Regions from separate parts of the Micromonospora sp. CA-263727 genome, predicted to be linked through region 1. Evidence: riboswitches for the same ligand, from Rfam matches in the RefSeq annotation. Region 1 holds a riboswitch; the other holds the start of a gene.

Evidence for each region. A riboswitch is a leader RNA that binds a small molecule or an ion and turns the genes downstream of it on or off. The one in region 1 is predicted to bind S-adenosylmethionine.
Region 2: linked by a shared signal. The riboswitch ahead of thrC (threonine synthase) and the one ahead of ACQPYA_RS12590 (ABC transporter substrate-binding protein) in region 1 are both predicted to bind S-adenosylmethionine.

What each region holds. Positions count from the first base shown of each region.
Region 1 covers NZ_CP192031.1:2,833,660-2,840,715, forward strand. Annotated here, with positions in the region: gene ACQPYA_RS12570 (ABC transporter ATP-binding protein) at 1-855, shown strand, start outside; gene ACQPYA_RS12575 (ABC transporter permease) at 852-2,477, shown strand; gene ACQPYA_RS12580 (amino acid ABC transporter ATP-binding protein) at 2,582-3,313, opposite strand; gene ACQPYA_RS12585 (amino acid ABC transporter permease) at 3,310-4,092, opposite strand; gene ACQPYA_RS12590 (ABC transporter substrate-binding protein) at 4,129-5,001, opposite strand; SAM riboswitch class IV at 5,248-5,360, opposite strand; gene ACQPYA_RS12595 (RBBP9/YdeN family alpha/beta hydrolase) at 5,422-5,979, opposite strand; gene ACQPYA_RS12600 (urease subunit gamma) at 6,272-6,574, shown strand; gene ACQPYA_RS12605 (urease subunit beta) at 6,571-6,891, shown strand; gene ACQPYA_RS12610 (urease subunit alpha) at 6,968-7,056, shown strand, end outside.
Region 2 covers NZ_CP192031.1:6,499,299-6,506,354, forward strand. Annotated here, with positions in the region: gene ACQPYA_RS28580 (N-acetyltransferase family protein) at 1-233, shown strand, start outside; gene paaN (phenylacetic acid degradation protein PaaN) at 301-1,974, opposite strand; gene ACQPYA_RS28590 (N-acetyltransferase family protein) at 2,027-3,046, opposite strand; gene thrC (threonine synthase) at 3,351-4,637, opposite strand; SAM riboswitch class I at 4,648-4,783, opposite strand; gene ACQPYA_RS28600 (DoxX family protein) at 4,953-5,399, opposite strand; gene ACQPYA_RS28605 (ABC transporter permease) at 5,594-6,493, opposite strand; gene ACQPYA_RS28610 (alpha/beta fold hydrolase) at 6,493-7,056, opposite strand, start outside.

The sequences.
Region 1 (7,056 bases):
GACCTGCGGGTGGAACCCGGGGAGGTGCACGGCTTCCTGGGACCCAACGGCTCCGGCAAGTCCACCACCATCCGGATCCTGCTCGGCCTGCTGCGCCGCGACTCCGGACAGGTGCGGGTCCTCGACGGTGACCCATGGCGGGACGCGGTCGCGCTGCACCGGCGGTTGGCGTACGTGCCGGGTGACGTCAACCTCTGGCCCAACCTCTCCGGCGGCGAGGCGATCGACCTGCTCGGCGCGCTGCGCGGCGGCCTCGACGAGCGCCGCCGCGACGAGCTGTTGCGACGCTTCGACCTGGACCCGACGAAGAAGTGCCGCACCTACTCGAAGGGCAACCGGCAGAAGGTCGCCATCGTCGCCGCCTTCGCCTCCGACGTCGAGCTGTACGTCCTGGACGAACCCACCTCCGGCCTGGATCCGTTGATGGAGGCGGTGTTCCAGGAGGAGGTCCGCCAGCTCACCCGGGCCGGTGCGAGCGTGCTGCTCTCCAGCCACGTGTTGGCCGAGGTCGAGGCGCTCTGCCAACGGGTCAGCATCATCCGCGAGGGTCGCGTGGTGGAGTCCGGCACCCTCGCCGAGCTGCGTCACCTGGCCCGTACCACGGTGACCGTCGAGACCGCGCGCCCGCCGACCGGCCTGGAGGCGTTGCCGGGGGTGCACGAGGTCCGGCCGGTCGACGGCCGCGTCCGGCTGGAGGTCGAACCCGCCCACCTCGACACCCTGCTCGGCCACCTGATCCGCTTCGAGGTCCGGGCCCTGACCAGCGCGCCGCCGACCCTGGAGGAGCTGTTCCTGCGGCACTACGGCGACAGCGTCAACGGCAGCCGGCCGGCGACCGTCGGAGGCGCCGGATGAGCAGCTTCACCGGCACCGTCCGGCTGGCCCGGCTCGCCGTGCGCCAGGACCGGATCCGCCTGGCCGTCTGGGTGCTCGGCACGCCCCTGATCGGCTACGCCCTCGCCGAGAGCGTCGCCGGTCTCTATCCCGACGCGCAGACCCGCCTCGGGTACGCCGAGACCGTCCTGTCCAGCGTGGTCGCGCGCGCGTTCAACGGCCCGATCGCCGGCGCCGAACTCGGCGCCGTGGTGGTCACCGAGACGTACCTCACCCTCGCCCTGCTCGCCGCGCTGCTCAGCACCTTCGCCGTGGTCCGGCACACCCGGCGCAACGAGGAGACCGGGCGGGCCGAACTGCTCGGCGCCTCGGCCGTCGGCCGGTACGCGCTGCTCACCGCCGCCCTGGTGGTCGTGGCCGGCGCCAACCTCCTCGCCGCCGCGCTGCTCGCCCTCGCCTTCGTCGGCACCGGGCTACCGGTCGCCGGTTCGCTGGCCGCCGCCGCGGCGATCGGCGGGGTGGGCATCGCCTTCACCGGCGTCGCCGCCGTCACCGCCCAGCTCTCGGTCACCTCCCGAGGCGCGAACGCGCTCGCCGCCGCCACGGTGGGTGTCGCGTTCCTGCTCCGCGCCACCGGCGACGTGCTCGGCGAACGCAGCGCCGACGGAACGCGGCTGGACAGCGCCGGGCCGACCTGGCTCTCGCCGCTGGGCTGGGGCACCCAGGTGCGTGCCTTCGGCGGGGAACGCTGGTGGGTCCTGGCGTTGCCGGTCGCGCTGCTGGTCGCCGGGGTCGTGGTGGCCCTCCTGCTGGCCGAACGCCGCGACGTCGGCGCCGGCCTGCTCGCCGCCCGCCGGGGGCCGGCGCGGGCCGCGTCCGGGCTGCTCAGCCCGATCGGCCTGACCTGGCGGCTGCACCGCGGCACGCTGGCCGGCTGGGCGGTCGCCGTGGCGGTGCTCGGCCTCTCCTTCGGCGTGGCCGGCAACGAGATCGACGCGATGATCGCCGAGAACCCCGCGGCGGCCGAGGCGATCGCCCAGCTCGGCGGCGGGTCGGAGCTGGTCAAGGCGTACCTGGCGGCGATGCTCGGGCTGTTCGCGCTGACCATCGGGGCGTACGTCGTGCAGGCCGTGCTGCGTACCCGGGGCGACGAGGCCGACGGCGTGCTGGAGGCGCTGCTCGCCACGGCGGTCAGCCGCACCCGGTGGCTCGGCACCCAGGTGCTCGGCGCCGTCCTCGGCGCGCTGGCACTGCTGCTGCTGGCCGGTGTCACCACCGGCCTCGGGTACGGCCTGGCCGCCGGCGACCCGATCGGCTGGACCGCCGAACTGGCCGGCGCGGCGCTGCTGCGGCTGCCGGCGCTGCTGGTGGTCGCCGGGCTGGTGGCCGCCCTGTTCGGGGCGCTGCCGCGCTGGTCGGTCGCGCTGAGCTGGACGGTGCTGATCGGCTTCCTGCTGCTCGGCCAGCTGGGCGCGGTGCTCGACCTGCCCCAGGCCGTGCTGAACCTGTCGCCCTACACCCACGTACCCTCGGCCCCCGCCACCGACGTCACCGTGCCGCCGCTGGTAGTACTCACCTTGCTCGCCGCCCTGCTGCTGACCGCCGCCCTTAAGACCTTCCGCCACCGCGACACCCCCACCTGACCCCGTTGATCGTTTGCGGTCGAGTGACTCGACACGCCGCCAAACGAGTCACTCAACCGCAAACGATCAAGCTCTATGCACATCCGGCACCACCCGCGCGGGTCTCAGAGCACCTGGGAGAGGAAGCGGCGTAGGCGGGGGTGCTGGGCCGCCTCGAAGAGCGCGGCCGGCTCGCCGGCCTCCAGCACCACGCCGGCGTCCATGAAGGCGACCGTGTCGGCGACCTCCCGGGCGAAGCCCATCTCGTGGGTCACCACCACCATGGTCATGCCCTGCGCGGAGAGGTCCGCCATCAGGGCCAGCACGCCCTTGACCAGCTCCGGGTCCAGCGCCGAGGTGGCCTCGTCGAAAAGCATCACCTGTGGCTGCATGGCCAGCGCGCGGGCGATGGCCACCCGCTGCTGCTGCCCGCCGGAGAGGTGCGCCGGCCGGGCGTCGGCCTTCGCGGCCAGCCCCACCCGGTCCAGGTGCGTACGGGCCACCGCCACCGCCTCGTCCTCACCGAGCCTGCGGATCCGGCGCAGCGCGAGGGTGATGTTGCGCAGCACGCTCATGTGCGGAAAGAGGTTGAACTGCTGGAACACCATGCCGACCCGCTGCCGCAGGGCGTCCGGATCGTCACGCAGCACGCTGCGCCCGTCCAGCAGCACGTCACCGCGATCCGGTTCGAGCAGCCGGTTGACCGTTCGCAGCAGTGTTGACTTACCCGACCCGGAGGGGCCGATCACGCAGGCGGTCGCGCCCCGGGCCACGTCCAGGTCCACCCCGCGCAGCACCTGGTTGCGCCCGAAGGCCAGGTGCACGTCGCGCAGGCGCAGACTGACCGAACTGCTCATCGCTGGTTTCCTCCCGCCGCGCCGGGCAGCGCCAGGTCGAGGTCGTCGGGATCGTGGTCGGCCGCTCCGGTGGCCGGCCGGCCGTGCCGCAGCCGCCGGTCGATCCAGTTGACGACGTGCGTCAGCGGCACGGTCAGCGCCAGGTAGCAGAGCCCGGCCAGCAGCAGCGCCGACTGGTTGCCGGTGTTGGCCGCGTAGTCCTGCCCGATCCGGAACAGCTCCCGCTGGCTGGCCAGCAGGCCGAGGAAGTAGACCAGGCTGGAATCCTTGATCAGGGCGATCAGCTGGTTCACCCAGGCCGGCAGGATCCGCCGGATGCCCTGCGGGATGATCACCACCCGCATCGCCTCGCCCCAGGAGAAGCCCAGCGCGCGGGCCGCCTCCAGTTGGGTGGCCTCCACCGACTGGATGCCGGAGCGGAAGATCTCACCGATGTACGCCGCCGCGATCAACGACAGCGCCAGGATCCCCAGCGGGTACGGGTTGGGTCCCCACACCTGCATGCCGAGCGGCGCCAGGCCGACGCCGATCAGCAGGATCGTCGCCGCCGCCGGCAGGCCGCGGAACACGTCGGTGTAGACCCGGGCCGGCCACCGCAACCAGCGGGTACGCGAGATGCCCGCCACGGCCAGCAGGATGCCCAGCGCCGAGCCGAGCAGGGCGGCGGTGACCGCCAGGATCAGCGTGTTCGGCAACCCGACGGTGAGCATCTCGGGTAGCGCCTCGCGCATCGACTCCCAGTCGAAGAACGTCTCCCACAGGGTGCGCAACGGATCCACGGGTCGACCTCCGCCCTGCTCGCTCGTCGTCCTACCTCAGGAAGCGGCCGATGCCGAAGGCGCCGCCGACGTCGAGGGCGCCACCACGTTGCCGCTGCCCGGGGCGAAGTCGGCCGGGATCGGGCGGCCCGGGTAGTACTGCTCCTGCAACCGGGTCCAGGTGCCGTCGGCGATGACCTCGTCCAGGGCCCTGTCCAGCGCCTCGCGCAGCGCGTCGTTGCTCTTGGCGAAGGCGTACGCGGTCGGGGCCGGGCTGAGCAGCTTCGCGGCAACGGTGATCTTGCCGCCGCTGTCCGCGGCGGTCTTCTCGCCGATCTCGGCGGGGGCGATCCAGGCGTCCGCGGTGCCGGCCTTGAGCTGGTTGATCGCGCCGTTGTAGTCGGGCACCCGCACCGGGTCGAGACCCTTGCCGGTGGCGTAGTCGTCCTGGACGGTGCCCTGCACGACCACCACCCGCTTGCCGGGCAACTCGTCGAAGCTGGTCAGCGTCGAGCCGGCGGGCACGTCGAGGCCGAAGTAGCCGAAGTCGTACCCGTTGCCGAAGTCGACGGTCTTCTTCCGCGCCTCGGTGATGGTGATCGAGGAGCTGCCGATGTCGAACTTGCGGTTGCCGACCTGGGCGAGCAGGGCGGAGAAGTCGGTGCCGACGAACTCCACCTTCAGCCCGATCCGGTCGGCGGCGGCGACCAGCAGGTCGTTGTCGAAGCCGGTGAACTTGCCGTCCTTGAGGTACACGTTCGGCGGCGCGTCGCTGAGCGTGCCGGCCCGCAGCACCCCCGGCTGGAGCAGGTCGTACGGGTTGTCGGTACGGCCGGCGGAGTCCGCGCCGCAGGCCGTGAGGGTGGCGGCGGCGAGGACGGCGGCGGTGCCGACGGCGGTGGCCCGGGTCAGGGCAGGAAGGAATCGCACAGGTGTCTCCTGGTTGAGCGGCGGCGGGCACGGGCGTGCCACACCGACGGTCCGCCGCAGGGCGGACCGCTGGGATGGGTCGGTCAGAAAAGGGACGGGTCGTGAGGGGTAACGGCGCGGTCAGCTACACGCGGCGCTACAGACCCGCATCATGTCGACGTGCCGGCGCCGGGTCAGGCGCAGGCAGGCCCCAGGTCGATCGCGGTACGGCATGGTTCTCCTCCAGATCGGGATGACCTGGGAACCAGGCCACGCTTGCACCGGAGGCTGCTCCGATGCCTGGTCTTCACCCGGGGCACCCCTGCGCGGACGAGGGTTGCCGGCCAGCGAGCCGGGGCTTGACGCTGGCGCTCATGACCTGCCGCCGAGGCTAGCAGCCGGTGACGGGGCAACGTCCACCCGTTATGACGCCCCTCACGCTCACCGTCGGGGCTGCGTCGACCGGGCCAGCGAGCGGACCAGACGCTGGCCCTCGGGCCATGGTCCGTACCCGGTCCCGGAGTCGAGGTGTCCGACCGCACCCGCGTCGTGCAGCTCCGAGCGCCAGTCTCGCGCGTACCCCTCGAACTGGGCGAACGTGGCGAATGGGTCGGTGCGGCTGGCTACCAGGATCGAGCGGAACGGCAACGGCTCGCGGGGCACGTCGCCGATGAAGAAATCGACCTCTTCCTCCGGGGCGGGTCTCCAGTCCGGATCCAGGTGCGGCGGCGTGACCAGCAGGGCGGCCCGGACGGGGCCGACGTGCTGACTGGCCCAGACGGCGACGGTCAGGCACCCCGCGCTGTGCGCGACGAGGATCACCGGCTCGTCGCTGGCGCTGATCGCGGCGTTTAGCGCGGCGACCCGCTCGGCGCCGAGGTAGGGCGGCCCGGGCGGCTCGGGTGCCCAGCGATATCCCCGGTGCTCCCTGACCCAATCGTGCGACCAGTGGTCCGGTTTCGGCACTCCCCGCCCGGGCACCATGAGGTACCGCGTCATTCCCGCAAGGATAGCGATCCGGACGCGGTGCCGTGATGCGTGTCGATGCCGTACCCGGTGGGTGTTGCCGACGACCCGCGTGATCCCTTACGGTCGGCTCAGCGGTGGGCGGTGCGGTCCGCATCCGACAAGACACCGCCGGTGGTCCACCACGTGGGCCGGGAGGGTGGAACTCCCGGGCCGCGGACGCGTGGTGGTGTGTCGGCGGGCGAACCCCGAACCGTGCGGTGGCGCGCAGAGGCGTCGGGCCGACGGTGTGCCGGGGAGCGCGGACCTCCACCGGGAGCCACCCTTGTATCTCACCCCCCACGAGCAGGACCGTCTGCTCGTCCACGTGGCGGCCGACGTCGCCCGGCGTCGCCGCGACCGCGGCCTGCGCCTCAACTATCCGGAAGCCGTCGCGGTGATCACCGCCTTCCTGCTCGAAGGCGCCCGCGACGGGAAGTCCGTGGTGGACCTGATGGCCGCCGGCCGCACCGTGCTGACCCGGGAGGACGTCCAGGACGGCATCCCCGAGCTGTTGAGGGAGGTGCAGGTGGAGGCGACGTTCCCGGACGGCACCAAGTTGGTGACGGTGCACCACCCGATCCCGTGATCCCGGGGGAGATCCTGCCGGCCGCCAGGCCGGTGGAGATCAATGTCGGTCGTCCGGTGACCACGCTGCTGGTGGTCAACACCGGCGACCGGCCGGTGCAGGTCGGCTCGCACTACCACTTCGCCGAGGCCAACCCGGCGCTGGACGTCGACCGGGACGCCGCCTGGGGGCAACGGCTCGCCGTACCGGCCGGCACGTCGGTGCGTTTCGAGCCGGGTGTCAGCCGCACGGTGGACCTGGTGCCGCTCGGCGGCGCCCGGATCGTCCCCGGGCTGCGCGGTGAGTGCGGCGGCCCGCTGGACGGAGGGCGGGCATGAGTGAGCGTCAGCGAGCGAATCGTCGGTGCGGTGTGGTGGTGCCTCATGACGGCGCGGAGCGAAGCGGAGGGCCGGCATGAGCATCGTGGAACGGGATCGCTACGTCGCCCTGTACGGGCCGACCACCGGCGACCGGATCAGGCTGGCCGACACGAACCTGCTCAT
Region 2 (7,056 bases), 3.5 Mb from region 1:
CGATCTACATCACGCCCGCCTGGCGCGGCAGTGGCCTGCTCGCCGACCTGGTGGCCGCGGTGGCAACCTGGTCCCGGGCCTGCCGGCGGGACGAGCTGATGCTCGAAGTGGTGGTGGGCAACGACCGCGCCTACCGGGCATACCGGAGATTGGGCTTCGTCGACACCGGCGTCCGCGTCCCGCACCCGAGGATCCCCACCCTCCGCGAACTCGAGATGCGCCGCCCCGCGTAGCTTTCCGGGCTCCGGAATCAGGGTGAGACGGAGGGTTCCGGGGCAGCCCCGGAACCCCGCCCCGTGACTAGATGTGCCGGCGACTCTGCACGATGCGGAACCGGTTGGCGACGTACGCGCCGTCGGTCAGCGCCGAGTTGGCCGCCGCGTTCGCCCCGCTGCCGTGGAAGTCGGAGAAGGCCGCCGACTGGTTCACGAAGACCCCGCCGGTGAGGTTGCCGGAGAGGTGCACGCCGACCTCGATCGCGGCGGTCTCGGTGGCGTCCAGCACCGACTCGTCGGTGGAGTAGACCGCGGCGGTCAGCGCGCCCTTCTCCCCCACCGTCGCGCGCAGGATTTCCAGGCTGTGCGCGGTGGAGTCGGTGGCGATGGCGAAGGAGATCGGCCCGAACCACTCCCGCGAGTAGGTCGCGGTGTCGCCGGCGTCCAGCTTGACGATGGTCGGCGTACGCACGACCGCGCCGGGGAACGACGGGTGCTCGACGGCACGCGACTCCAGCACCGGCTCACCGACCTTGGTCACCTCGTCGAGGCGCTCCAGCACGCCGTCGTTGACGATCGCACCGGTCAGCTCGACGCCCCGGGCCGGGTCGGCGGTGAGCTTGCCGACCGTCGCGGCGATCCCGGCAGCCACCTCGTCGAAGCTCTTGTGCCCCTGGTCGGTGGCGATCCCGTCACGCGGGATGAGGATGTTCTGCGAGGTGGTGCACATCTGGCCGCTGTAGAGCGTGAGCGTGAAGCCCAGGTTGCGGCACATGCCGGCGAAGTCGTCGGTGGAGTCGACCACCACCGTGTTGAGCCCGGCCTTCTCCGTGTAGACGGCCGCCTGCCGGGCGTTTGCCTCCAGCCAGTCGCCGTACTCGGTGGAACCGGTGAAGTCGACGATCTTGACAGCCGGGTGCAGAGCCAGCGTCGAGGCGAGCTTCTCGCCGGGGGCCTCCGGGGCGAGCAGCACCAGGTTCGGGTCGAAGCCGGCCTCGGCGAGCACCTCGCGGGCGTAGCGCACGGTGATGGCGAGCGGGAGCACGGCGCGCGGGTGCGGCTTGACCACCACCGGGTTGCCGGTGACCAGCGAGGCGAACAGGCCCGGGTACGAGTTCCAGGTCGGGAAGGTGTTGCAGCCGATGACCAGGGCGACACCCCGGGGCACCACGTGGAAGGTCTTGGTCATCCGCAGCGGGTCGCCCTTGCCGGCGGCCTTCTCCCAGCCGGCCGTGCCGGGGTGCCGGGTCATCTCCGCGTACGCGTAGGCGATCGCCTCCAGGGCGCGGTCCAGCGCGTGCGCACCACCGGCCTGGAAGGCCATCACGAACGCCTGGCCGCTGGTGAACTGCACCGCGTTGGCCAGCTCGAACACGTGCTTGTGCAGCCGGTCGAGGATCTCCAGGCAGACGCCCACCCGGGCCTGCGGGCCGGCGTCACGCCAGCCGGGCAGCCCGGCGGAGGCGGCGGCGACGAGCTGGTCGGCGCTGGCGTGCGGGTAGCGCACGTTCAGCTCGACGCCGAACGGGCTGGCCTCGGTGGCGACCCGGTCGCCGTCGCCCGGCTGGTCGAGCGGGAAGTCTCCGCCCAGGTACGCCTCGAAGGCGGCCTTGCCGTCGGCGGCCGCGTTCTCGCCGTACACCCGGGGGCTGGGCGATTCCGGGTAGGCCGACCAGTACCCCCGCTCCGTGATCGCGGTCAGCGCCCGGTTGAGGGTTTCGGCGTGCCTGTCGTACAGGGGGTGCGGGGTGTCCGTCATGCCCGCCATCATGCAACAGAAACCCCCGCCATCAGTAGGGGCGTGTCACAACTCAGATGGTCAGCTGCCAGTTGCTCCACCGGTCCACCAGCCGGAAGCCGAGTTGCTCGTTGATGGCGATCATGTGGTCGTTACTCTCCGCGTTGAAGGTGTCGATCGCCCGGACGGCGGGCTCGTGGGCGAGCAGGTGGCGCAAGTTCTCGATCTTGGTGAGCAGGCCGAGTCGATGCCCGCGGTGTTCCGGATCCACGATGGTGATCTGCTGGAACGCGTGCCAGTCCGCGGACGCCCCGACCTCCAGCAGGGTCCACGCGACCAGCCGGCCGGACGCCTCGTGGCGGACACCGAGGTGGTAGCGACGCCGGCCGCGCGCCTCCAGCGCCAGGTCGGTGCCGCGCAACCGCTCCGCGTCGACCTGCTCCGGCTCCCAGGCCAGGTCGCCCATTGGCGCGTCGGCCAGCAGCCGCCCGTCGAGGTACGCGACGTCGGCGGCAAGGTCGTCCGGGGTGTGGCCCCGCCAGTGCAGCACGCGATAGCCCGACGCCCTGGCCCGGGCCTCGGCCAGCAGCGCGTCCAGCCCCGCCTGGTCGAGATCGGCGACATCCAGCCGTCGCCGCACGTCCACCAGGGCGTTGACCGCGCCGGTGGCCGCGGCGAACGCGGTCGCGGGCGCCGGGCGGTCGGGCTCGCCGGGCAGGTGGGCCCGGCTCATCGCGGTCACCCTTTTGCGTCCCCGCTCGCGGAGCAGGCCGAGGCCGTGCTCGTGGAGCGCCCGACCGACGCCCCGCCGGCGGTACGCCGGGTGCACGACCAGGCTGGCCGAGGCGTTCTCGGTGTTCTCCAGCTGCGGCAGGTCGAGCGCGAGGTGACCGGCGGGCTCGCCGTCGAGCCGGGCCAGCAGGTTCACCGGCGCGTTGCCCGGCATCGGATGGCGGACCGTGGCGGTGAACCGCTGCCGGCAGGAGGGCGGGAAGTCTGGTGTGTCCACGGCCGTGGCCGCCACACCGACCTGGTACGCCTGCTCGATGGCTGCCTCGTCGGCGGGCCCGAAGGTGGTGATGGTGACGGTCATCCCCGCAGCGTGCGCCACGAAAAACGAGCGGGCCAGCGAATTTCCCGCTGGCCCGCTCGGAGGTTGGTCGGGAGGGACGATCGCACAACGCCTCCGGCGCTGGGTCGTAAAGACTGAAAGTCTACGGCGAAACGCCCTCCCGCACGGAGCATCTTGCGCCGTCCGGTTCCTGCCCGTCAAGTCCCCAACGGCGTGTTTTTCATACTCACAGCTAAAAGCCAGTTACCCGGCGAATCCTCCCGAGCCGTCCAGGCGGCCCATCGTGCTCCACTCGGGCCCCGGCCAGCTGCGACGCCGGGCGCTGTCAGCCGAGGAGACCGGCGTCGCGGGCGGCCCGCAGCGACGGCTTGATCCGGTGGGTCGGGCCTGCCTGGCCGGCGACCGCGTCGAGCGTCTTGAGCCCCTCGCCGGTGTTGAAGACCACGGTCTCCGCGGCCGGGTCGAGCCGCCCGGACTCGACCAGCTTGCGCAGGACCGCGACGGTCACCCCGCCGGCGGTCTCCGCGAAGACCCCGGTGGTACGCGCCAGCAGCCGTACGCCGGCCCGGATCTCGTCGTCGTCGACGTACTCCATCCACCCGCCGGTGCGGCGTACCGCTTCGAGGGCGTACAGGCCGGCCGCCGGGTCACCGATGTTGAGCGACTTGGCGATACCGGTGGGCTTGACCGGGGTGATGGTGTCGCTCCCCGCGTGCAGGGCGGTGGCGATCGGGTTGCAGCCGGCCGACTGCGCCCCGAAGACCTTCCAGCCGCCGGCCGGCGGCTCGACCAGCCCGATCTCGACCAGCTCGCTGAACGCCTTGTCAATCTTGGTGAGCAGCTCGCCGGAGGCCATCGGGATGACCACCTGGGCGGGAATCCGCCAGCCGAGTTGCTCGGCGACCTCGTAGCCGAGCGTCTTCGAGCCCTCCGCGTAGTACGGCCGGACGTTCACGTTGACGAACGCCGTGTCCTCGAACTCGTCGGTCTCCACCAGTTCGCCGCAGAGCCGGTTCACGTCGTCGTACGACCCGTCGATGGCGACCAGCTCACCGCCGTAGACCGCGGTGGTCACCACCTTGCCCTGCTCCAGGTCGCTGGGGATGAAAACCACTGACGGGGCGCCCACCCGGGCGGCGTGCGCGGCGACCGAGTTGGCCAGGTTGCCGGTGGAGGCGCAGGCGTACCGCGAAAAGCCCAGCGCTCGGGCCGCGCTGAGCGCCACGGACACCACCCGGTCCTTGAACGAGTGGGTGGGGTTGGCGCTGTCGTCCTTCACCCATAGCGGCGCGGTGATGCCCAACTCGGCGGCGAGCCGGTCGGCGGCCACCAACGGGGTCAGCCCGGGATCCAGGGTGACCCGGGTGGCCGGGTCCTGGCCGGCGGGCAGCAGGGCGGCGTACCGCCAGAGGTTGCGCGGGCCGGCCTCGATCTGCTCCCGGGTGACGGCGGCGAGGGCGGCCGGGTCGTAGTCGACCTCCAGCGGGCCGAAACACTCGTAACAGGCGTGCTGGGCGGCGAGCGGATAGCGGGCCGAACAGGCACGACAGACCAGGGCGCGGGCGGGGCTGGCGGTGGTGTCGATGCCGGAAGGGACGAGCGTCGACGTCATGTCGAGAGTCCTCTCATCTTTCCCCGCATCGCACCCTGCGGCGGGGACGGAATTGGCACCTGCCCCGCCGGACGCTCAACGATGAGCGCGGGGGGTGGTTGCCGGGGCGTCGTCGGGCCGTATCCCTCAGCCCCTCTGGATGAGGTATGCAGTTGTAGCGCCGAGTCTAGGCATTCCCGCCGCGCTCGTCCCCCGCCAATCTCAGCCTGTGAGCCATTCCTCACCCGCCTTGACGTGTCCCGATGGGCTCGTCAGGCGGTGCTGGCCGGGCTCGCCGGCCGTGACGCGGGCGGCCCGGTGACCGGGCCGCCACCGTCAGGCCGACACCGGCCGGCGCTCACCCGCGCCGAGGTCGACCCGCGCGTCGCCGCGCCGCCGCAGGTTGTCGAGTGCCCAGACACCCGGGCCGAGCGCCGCGACCAGGAGGAACGACCAGCAGAAGAGCACGGCCAGCTCGCCGTGGTTGCGCAGCGGCAGCAGCGCCTCGGGCTGGTGGACCACGAAGTACGCGTAGGCCATCGAGCCCGACGCCAGCAGCGCGGCGGGCCGGGTGAAGAGGCCGACGAGCACCAGGGCACCGCAGATCGCCTGGATCAGGGCGGCCCACCAGCCGGGCCACTGCCCGAGCGGGACGGGCTCGCCGCTGCCCCGGTTGCCGCCGAAGACGCCGAACAGCGACGCCAGGCCGTGGAAGAGAAACAGCAGGCCGATCACCATGCGGAACAGGGACAGGGCCGGCCCGCCGAACCGGTCAGTTCGCATTCCGATACCTCCGTTGCAGATGGACGGTGCCATCAGAATGCCCAGAGTCATCGATTAATGTCGATTAATTCTCCCACTGTGGGAACGCTCCCAAGACCACTCTACCGGCCGAAACTTCCGAAGCGCCCAACCACACACGGCAGGGCGGCGACAATCCGACCACCAGCCGGCGCCGGGCCGGCTGGTGGTCGACGTCAGCTGGTGATGTCCTTGCGGGTGAAGCGCCAGAACGCCAGACCCCAGAAGAGGGTGGCGTAGCAGATCGCGGAGACCGCGCCCCGGACGATGTCGTCGGTCTGCACCGGCGTGGAGAGCAGCCCCAGCCAGGCGTTGCTGTAATGGGTCGGCAGGAAGGAGCGGATCGCGCCGAGGGCGGTGATCTGGTCCAGGATGCTGGAGAGGATCCAGAGCAGCACCGCGCCGCCCACCGCGCCGAGCGCGGCGTCCGTGGTCACCGAGAGCAGGAACGCCAGCCCGGCGACCACCAGCAGGACGACCGCCAGGTAGCCGAGCACAGCGAGCAGGCGCAGCAGCCCCTCGCCCGGCTCCAACTGCGCGGCGACCGTGCTGCGCAGCGGCGACCAGCCGTACCGCAGGGTCCCGATCAACAACGCCGTGCCGGCGAGCAGCACCAGGGCCAACGCCGAGTAGGTGAGCGCGACCAGCAGCTTCACCGCCAGCAGCCGGGCCCGGGGCACCGGCACCGCCAGCAGGTAGCGCAGGCTACCCCAGCTCGCCTCGCTGGCCACCGTGTCGCCGCAGAACAGCGCCACCACCACGACCAGCAGGAACGAGGCGGAGACGAAGATGCTGAACAGGGTGAAGTTCAGCCCACCGGAGGTGGCGAAGGAGACCAGGCTGCCGAACTCGCCCCCTCCGTTGTCGTCGTCGCCGGAGTCGAACTGGAACGCGATCAGGATGATCAGCGGCAGCAGCACCATGAAGCCGAGCGCCAGTTGGGTACGCCGCCGCGACGCCTGCCGGCGGAACTCCGCGACGAACGGCAGCGTCCTGGACGGCCGGTAGCCGGCCGCCGCACCCGAGGGCGCCACTGCTGCCGCGCTCCGCTTCGGCTCGACAGTCGATCCCGCCATCACCGGTCCCCACTTCCCCGAGAAGTCTCGCCCACCAGGGCGAGGAAGGCGTCCTCCAGGCGGCGCCGCGGCACCACCCGGTCCACTCCGATCCCGGCCCGCACCAGCTCGGCGACGACCTCGCTGCGGGCGGTGCCGTTGGTGTCGACCACCAGATTCCCGTCGGAGTCGTCCAGCACCCGCACGCCACCGAGCGTGTCCAGCACGGTCCGGGCCGCCGCCGGGTCGCTCACCTCGAACAGCACGCTGGGCGACTCGCCGACGATCTCCTCGACCAGCCCGGAGGCGACGATCCGCCCCTTGTTGACCACCACCGCGTGGGTGCAGGTCTGCTCCACCTCGGCGAGCAGGTGGCTGGAGACCAGCACCGCCCGGCCGTCGGTGGCGTACCGCTGGAGCACCCGGCGCATCTCGGCGATCTGCGGCGGGTCCAGCCCGTCGGTCGGTTCGTCGAGCACCAGCAGCTCCGGCAGGCCGAGCATGGCCTGGGCGATGGCCAACCGCTGCTTCATGCCGTGGCTGTACTTGCGCACCCGCCGGTGCACCGACGAACCCAGCCCGGC